DNA from 2 places in the Micromonospora cathayae genome. Region 2 is predicted to be linked to the other one. Evidence: predicted binding sites of a transcription regulator. Region 2 holds the regulator's gene; the other holds the start of a gene.

Region 1 (3,408 bases), 610 kb from region 2:
ACAAAAGATCCAGGGCACCCCCGCGGTGTGCGGTGCGGTGCCCTGGATCGGTGCCCTGCGACGGTGGAGGGACCCTTCCGCTGCCCGGGGGCTCAGGCAGGGTCCCTCCGCGCGTCAGAAGCCGGGGCCGTGCTGGTGACCGTGCCCGTGCGAGTGACCGTGACCACCGGCGGCGGCCGGCTCGGCCTTCTCCGGCTTCTCCACCACCAGGCTCTCGGTGGTGAGGAGCAGGCCGGCGATCGAAGCGGCGTTGGTGACCGCGTTACGGGTCACCTTCACCGGGTCGAGGATGCCGGACTTGGTCAGGTCGACGTACTCGCCGGTGGCGGCGTCGAGACCGTGGCCCCACTCCTTGCCGATGACCTTCTGCACGACGACGTAGCCGTCGTGGCCGGCGTTCTGGGCGATCCAGCGCAGCGGCTCGACCAGCGCCTTACGCACGATCGAGACACCGACCTTCTCGTCCCCGGTGAAGCCGAGGTCGTCGTCGAGCGCCGGCAGGATCTGGGCCAGGGCGGCACCGCCGCCGGGGACCGTACCCTCCTCGACCGCGGCCTTGGTCGCGGCGATGGCGTCCTCGATGCGGTGCTTGCGCTCCTTCATCTCGACCTCGGTCGCCGCGCCCACCTGGATGACCGCGACGCCGCCGGAGAGCTTCGCCAGCCGCTCGGCCAGCTTCTCCCGGTCCCACTCGGAGTCGGAGGCCTCGATCTCCTTGCGGATCTGCGCGACCCGGTCGGCGACCTCGGTGTCCCGGCCACCACCGTCGACGATGGTGGTGTTCTCCTTGTCGACGACCACCCGGCGGGCGGTGCCGAGCACGTCCAGCCCGATCTGGTCGAGCTTGTAGCCCAGCTCCGGCGCGACCAGCTCGGCGCCGGTCTGGATCGCCATGTCCTGGAGCATCGCCTTGCGCCGGTCACCGAAGCCGGGGGCCTTGACCGCGCAGACCTTCAGGGTCTTGCGGAGCGCGTTGACCACCAGCGTCGACAGCGCCTGACCCTCGACGTCCTCGGCGATGATCAGCAGCGGCTTGCTGTCGGCGAGGACCTTCTCCAGCAGCGGCAGCAGCTCCTCGATCGCGGAGATCTTCTGCGTGGTGATCAGGATGTACGGGTTCTCCAGCACCGCTTCCTGGGACTCCAGGTCGGTGACGAAGTTCGGCGAGATGAAGCCCTTGTCGAACTGGAGGCCCTCGGTCACCGCCAGCTCGGTGTGCAGGGTGGAGCCTTCCTCGACGGTGATGACACCGTCGCGGCCGACCTTCTCCATCGCCTCGGCGATCAGCTCACCGATGGTGGCGTCCTGCGCCGAGATGGTGGCCACGTGGGCGATCGACTTCTTGTCGTCCACCTCGACGGCCCGCTCCAGCAGCGCCTCGGAGACCTTGGCGGCGGCGGCGTCGACGCCCCGCTTCAGACCGGCCGGGTTGGCCCCGGCGGTCACGTTGCGCAGGCCCTCGCGGACCATGGCCTGGGCGAGCACGGTGGCGGTGGTGGTCCCGTCGCCGGCGACGTCGTTGGTCTTCGTCGCCACCTCCTTGACCAGCTGCGCGCCGAGGTTCTCGTAGGGGTTGGTGAGCTCGATCTCCTTGGCGATGGTGACCCCATCGTTGGTGATCGTCGGCGCACCGAATTTCTTGTCCAGGACGACGTTGCGCCCGCGCGGGCCGAGAGTGACCTTGACCGCGTCCGCGAGGGCGTTGACACCGTGCTCGAGCAGGTGCCGGGCATCGTCCGAGAAGCTCAGGATCTTCGCCATGGATTATCCCTTCAAGCGTTGCTGCCCCGGCCCGGCGAGCCGGACCGGGGCAGCAGCACTGATCGGTTGCTTACTTCTCGATGACCGCGAGGACGTCGCGGGCGGAGAGCACCAGGTACTCCTCGCCGGCGTACTTGACCTCGGTGCCGCCGTACTTCGAGTAGATGACGGTGTCGCCGACGGCGACGTCAACCGGGATCCGGTTGCCCTTGTCGTCGATCCGGCCCGGGCCGACAGCGAGGACGGTGCCCTCCTGCGGCTTCTCCTTGGCGGTGTCGGGGATCACGATGCCCGACGCCGTGGTGGTCTCAGCCTCGTTCGCCTGGACCAGGATCCGGTCCTCGAGCGGCTTGATCGCAACCTTGGTCGCGGTAGTCACGGGCATACCCTCCTGGGGTACTGGTTTCGTTACCGGCCGGCACTGCCGACCAGCGTCAATCTGCCACATGCCACCGGGCGGGGCCGTCGTCGCGGGTGCCGGTCCGCCTGGCGTTTGAACCTCCGGGCGAGACCCGGGGGCTGGCACCCTCCATGGGAGAGTGCTAATCGCAGATTATGCCGCCGCTAGCACTCCGTCAAGGAGAGTGCCAACGAAGTCGGCCCGCGTCGCGCCGGACGAGCCCGGGGTCACCTCTGGACAATTACAGTTAAGAATCTTAATAATTAGCCATCCGTCGATCCGACGGCCCTCGAACCGGGAGGTCCGGATGCGTCGCCCTGCCCGAACACTGCTCCTGGCCCTGGTCACGGTCGGGGCCACCGTCACCGCCACCACCCTGGCCCTGACCACCCCGGCACAGGCCGCCGGCCCGACCGCCACCCTCGTGAAGACCGCCGACTGGGGTACCGGATGGGAGGGCCGCTACACCGTCACCAACGGCGGTCCGGCCACCATCACCGGCTGGCAGGTCGCGTTCAGCCTGCCGACCGGCACCACGCTCGGCTCCTACTGGGACGCCACGGTGAGCAGCGTCGGCCAGCGGCACACCTTCACCAACCGCTCGTGGAACGGCACCGTCGCCCCCGGCGCCTCGGTGTCGTTCGGCTTCCTGGTCACCGGCTCCGGTTCCCCCACCGACTGCACGGTCAACGGCGCGCCCTGCGGCGGCGGCACCCCCACCGCACCGCCACCCACCACCGCACCGCCGACGACCGCACCGCCCACCACCGCACCGCCGACGACCGCCCCACCCACCACACCGCCGCCCACCACACCGCCGGCCGGGGGGCTGCCCCGGCACGCGCTGATCGGCTACCTGCACGCCAGCTTCGCCAACGGCTCGGGCTACCTGCGGATGGCCGACGTGCCGGCCGACTGGGACATCGTCAACCTGGCCTTCGGCGAACCCACCACCGTCACCTCGGGCGACATCCGGTTCCAGCTCTGCCCGCCGACCGAGTGCCCCGGCGTGGAGACCGAGGCCGAGTTCGTCGCGGCCATCCGCGCCAAGCAGGCACAGGGCAAGAAGGTGCTGCTCTCCATCGGTGGGCAGAACGGCCAGGTCCAGCTCACCACGACCGCCGCCCGGGACACCTTCGTCCGGTCGGTGGCCGCCATCATCGACCGGTACGGCCTGAACGGGCTCGACATCGACTTCGAGGGACACTCGCTCTACCTGGACGCCGGGGACACCGACTTCCGCAACC
Region 2 (3,408 bases):
GTCCGGGGCCCCGGCCACCACCGGCAGCCAGGCCCGGCGGGCCTGCTTGGCCGCCTCCCGGGCGGTCGCGGCCCACTTCTCCCGGGCCCGTACGCCCCGCTCGCCGCGCCACTGCGACACCGAACGGGACGCCGCCCAGGGCACGATCTCGTCCACGCCGACCTCGGTCATCGCCTGCACGGCCAGCTCGCCCCGGTCGCCCTTGGCGATGCCCTGCACCACCACCAGCCGGGGCACGGACGCGTCGACGTACCCCCGGGAGGTGATCCTGACGTCCAGGGTGCCCCGGCCGACGGCGGTGACCACGGCGGCGGCGGTGCCGCCCCGGCCGTCACCGAGCAGCAGTTCCTCGCCGACCCGTAGCCGCTGCACGGTGGCCGCGTGGTGGCCCTCCGGGCCGTCCAGGGTGAGCGTGTCGGCGGTGGGCAGCGCCTCGACCAGGAACAGCGGCGCCGACACTCAGGCGTGCCCGTTGAACGCGTCGCGCATCCGGGAGAAGAAGCCGCCCTGCTTGCTCAGCTCGGCGACCTCCTCACCGCGGGTCTTGGCGAACTCGCGCAGCATCCGCTCCTGCTCGGCGTCGAGCTTGGTCGGGGTCCGCACGTCCAGGTGGACGTAGAGGTCGCCCCGGCCGGTGCCGCGCAGGTGCGGTACGCCCCGGGCGCGCAGCCGCAGCGTGCTGCCCGGCTGGGTGCCCGGTTTGACGTCGACGGGCTCCTCGCTGTCCAGCGTCTTGATGGTCAGCCGGGTGCCGAGCGCCGCCGCCGTCATCGGCACGGTGACCCGGCAGTGCAGGTCGTCGCCCTTGCGGGAGTACACGTCGTGCGGGCGCTCGTGGATCTCGACGTACAGGTCGCCGGCGGTGCCGCCACCGGGGCCCACCTCGCCCTGCTGGGCCAGCCGGATCCGCATGCCGTCCTCCACCCCGGCGGGGATCTTGACGGTGAGCGAGCGGCGGGTACGCACCCGGCCGTCCCCGGCACAGGTCGGGCAGGGGTGCGGGATGGTGGTGCCGTACCCCTGGCAGACCGTGCACGGCCGGGCCGAGACGACCTGGCCGAGGAAGGTGCGCTGCACCGACTGCACCTCGCCCCGCCCGCCGCACGCCTCGCAGGTGGCGAGGTGGGTGCCGGCGGCGGTGCCGGCCCCGGAGCAGGTGGTGCAGAGCACGGCGGTGTCGACGGTGATCGGCGCTTCGACGCCGAACGCGGTCTCGTGCAGGTCCAGTTCCAGCCGGAGGATCGCGTCGGCTCCCGGTCGGGTACGCGGACGTGGCCCGCGCGACCCGGCGGCCCCGCCGAAGAAGGCGTCCATGATGTCCTGGAAGCCGACGAACGGCCCGGCCCCGCCGGGGCCGCCCGCGCCGGCCCCGCCGCCGCCCGGGGCGAGCGGGTCCCCACCCAGGTCGACGATCTGCCGCTTCCGGTCGTCCGAGAGGACCTCGTACGCGGCGTTGATGTCCTTGAACTTCTCCTGGGCCTCCGGGTCCGGATTCACGTCCGGGTGGAACTGCCGCGCCAACTTGCGGTAGGCGCGCTTGATCTCGTCGTCGGAGGCGTCCCGGCTGACACCGAGAATGCCGTAGTAGTCCCTGGCCACTGCGTTCCGTGTCCTCATGTTCGTCTCGCGTTGCGCCGGTCGTCGGCCGGGTCGGCCGTCGGCCCCTGACTGGTCAGTTCTGGGCCAGCAGCTCGCCCACGTAGCGTGCCACGGCGCGTACCGTGGCGATGGTGCCGGGGTAGTCCATCCGGGTCGGCCCGAGCACGCCCAGCCCACCGACGATGGTGGCACCCGGACCGTAGCCCGTGCTCACCACCGAGGCACCCCGAAGGTTGTCGATCTCGTTCTCGTCGCCGATGCGGATCCGCGTCGCGCTCGGCTCGACCTCGCCGATCAGCTTGAGCAGGACCACCTCCTCCTCGAGCGCCTCCAGGATCGGCCGCAGCGAACCCTGGAAGTCCAGCAGGCCGCCCCGGGTGAGGTTGGCCGTGCCGGCCAGCGCGATCCGCTCCTCGTGCCGCTCGACCAGCGTCTCCAGCAGCACCGTGGAGAGCGTGGTCATCGCCGGCCGCAAGCCGGGCCGGATCTCCTCGACCAGCGCCTGTACCAGCGGCGGGGTGTCCGAGAGCCGGGTGCCGACGAGCTTCTCGTTGACCAGCCGACGCAGGTCGGTGACGTCCTCGACGGGGACCGGGGCGGGCAGTTCGACCAGCCGCTGCTCGACCCGGCCGGTGTCGGCGATCATGACCAGCATCAACCGGGTGGTGGAGATCGGCACCAGCTCCAGGTGCCGCACCGAGGAGCGGGCCAGCGACGGGTACTGCACCACCGCGACCTGGCGGGTGAGCTGCGCGAGCAGCCGGACCGTACGGTGCACGACGTCGTCCAGGTCGACCGCGCCGACCAGGAAGCGCTCGATGGCCCGCCGCTCGGCCGGGCTGAGTGGCTTGACCCGGGAGAGCCGGTCGACGAAGAGCCGGTAGCCCCGGTCGGTGGGCACCCGGCCGGCGCTGGTGTGCGGCTGGCGGATGTAGCCCTCCTCCTCCAGCACGGCCATGTCGTTGCGGACGGTGGCCGGGGACACGCCGAGCTGGTGCCGCTCGACCAGCGCCTTGCTGCCGACCGGCTCCTGGGTCGCGACGTAGTCCTCGACGATCGCGCGCAGCACGGCGAGCTTGCGGTCGTCGAGACCCACTCTCCCCACCTCCCACGCGTGCCGGTCCACGCCCGGTCCGGCTCCGCCACGCACGGCGGACCTGACCTGGACCGTGGCCCTGGCACTCGACTGTAGCGAGTGCCAGTCTACGTCGGTGCCCCCCGGGAACGCGATGATCGGTGTCGACCTGTGCCGCGCACCGCGCCGCCGTGGTGGCCGATCGGCCGGTGGACCCGACCGGTGTCCCGCTGGTACGACTTGCCGGATGCCCCTACCGTGACCTGCATGACTGAACCGCCTCGCCCGCCCGGAGCGGGCGACTCCGGCGGCTACCCGCCGGAGCCGACCGTCCCGCTCGCGCCCGGGTCCCCGTCGACGCCCGCGGAACCCACCGCACCACTGTCCGGCGCGCCAGGGGCGTCCGGGTATCCCCCGCCCGGCGGCTCCCCGCCGTCCGACGGCTGGCCGGCGCCCTCCTACGAGCCGCCCACCCGGCCCCACGAGGCCCCGTCCTACGAGCCGCCGACGCAGAGCTACGGCGCGCCGGGCCAGGAACCGCCGACCCAGAACTACGGCGCGCCGAGCTACGAGCCGCCGACCCAGAACTACGGGGCACCCTCCTACGAGCCGCCGACCCAGAGCTACGGGGCACCCTCCTACGAGCCGCCCGCCCCGGGCTACGGCACGGAACCGCCCGCGCCGGGGTACGGCGTGCCGGCCGACCACCCGACGTCCGGTGGGCACTTCGCCGC

What was found. The regulator HrcA, encoded in region 2, represses chaperone genes, less so after heat shock. The targets are predictions, from matches to a motif close to GGTTNGCACNCTCNNNNNGAGNGTGCNAACC.
Region 1: the regulator HrcA is predicted to act here: its motif matches at 2,279-2,309, upstream of groES (co-chaperone GroES).

The regions. Positions count from the first base shown of each region.
Region 1 is NZ_CP118615.1:452,679-456,086, forward strand. Features, by position in the region: gene groL (chaperonin GroEL) at 115-1,761, opposite strand; gene groES (co-chaperone GroES) at 1,832-2,146, opposite strand; gene PVK37_RS02060 (chitinase) at 2,469-3,408, shown strand, end outside.
Region 2 is NZ_CP118615.1:7,040,705-7,044,112, forward strand. Features, by position in the region: gene PVK37_RS30935 (16S rRNA (uracil(1498)-N(3))-methyltransferase) at 1-459, opposite strand, end outside; gene dnaJ (molecular chaperone DnaJ) at 460-1,599, opposite strand; gene hrcA (heat-inducible transcriptional repressor HrcA) at 1,673-2,695, opposite strand; gene PVK37_RS30950 (DUF4870 domain-containing protein) at 2,942-3,408, shown strand, end outside.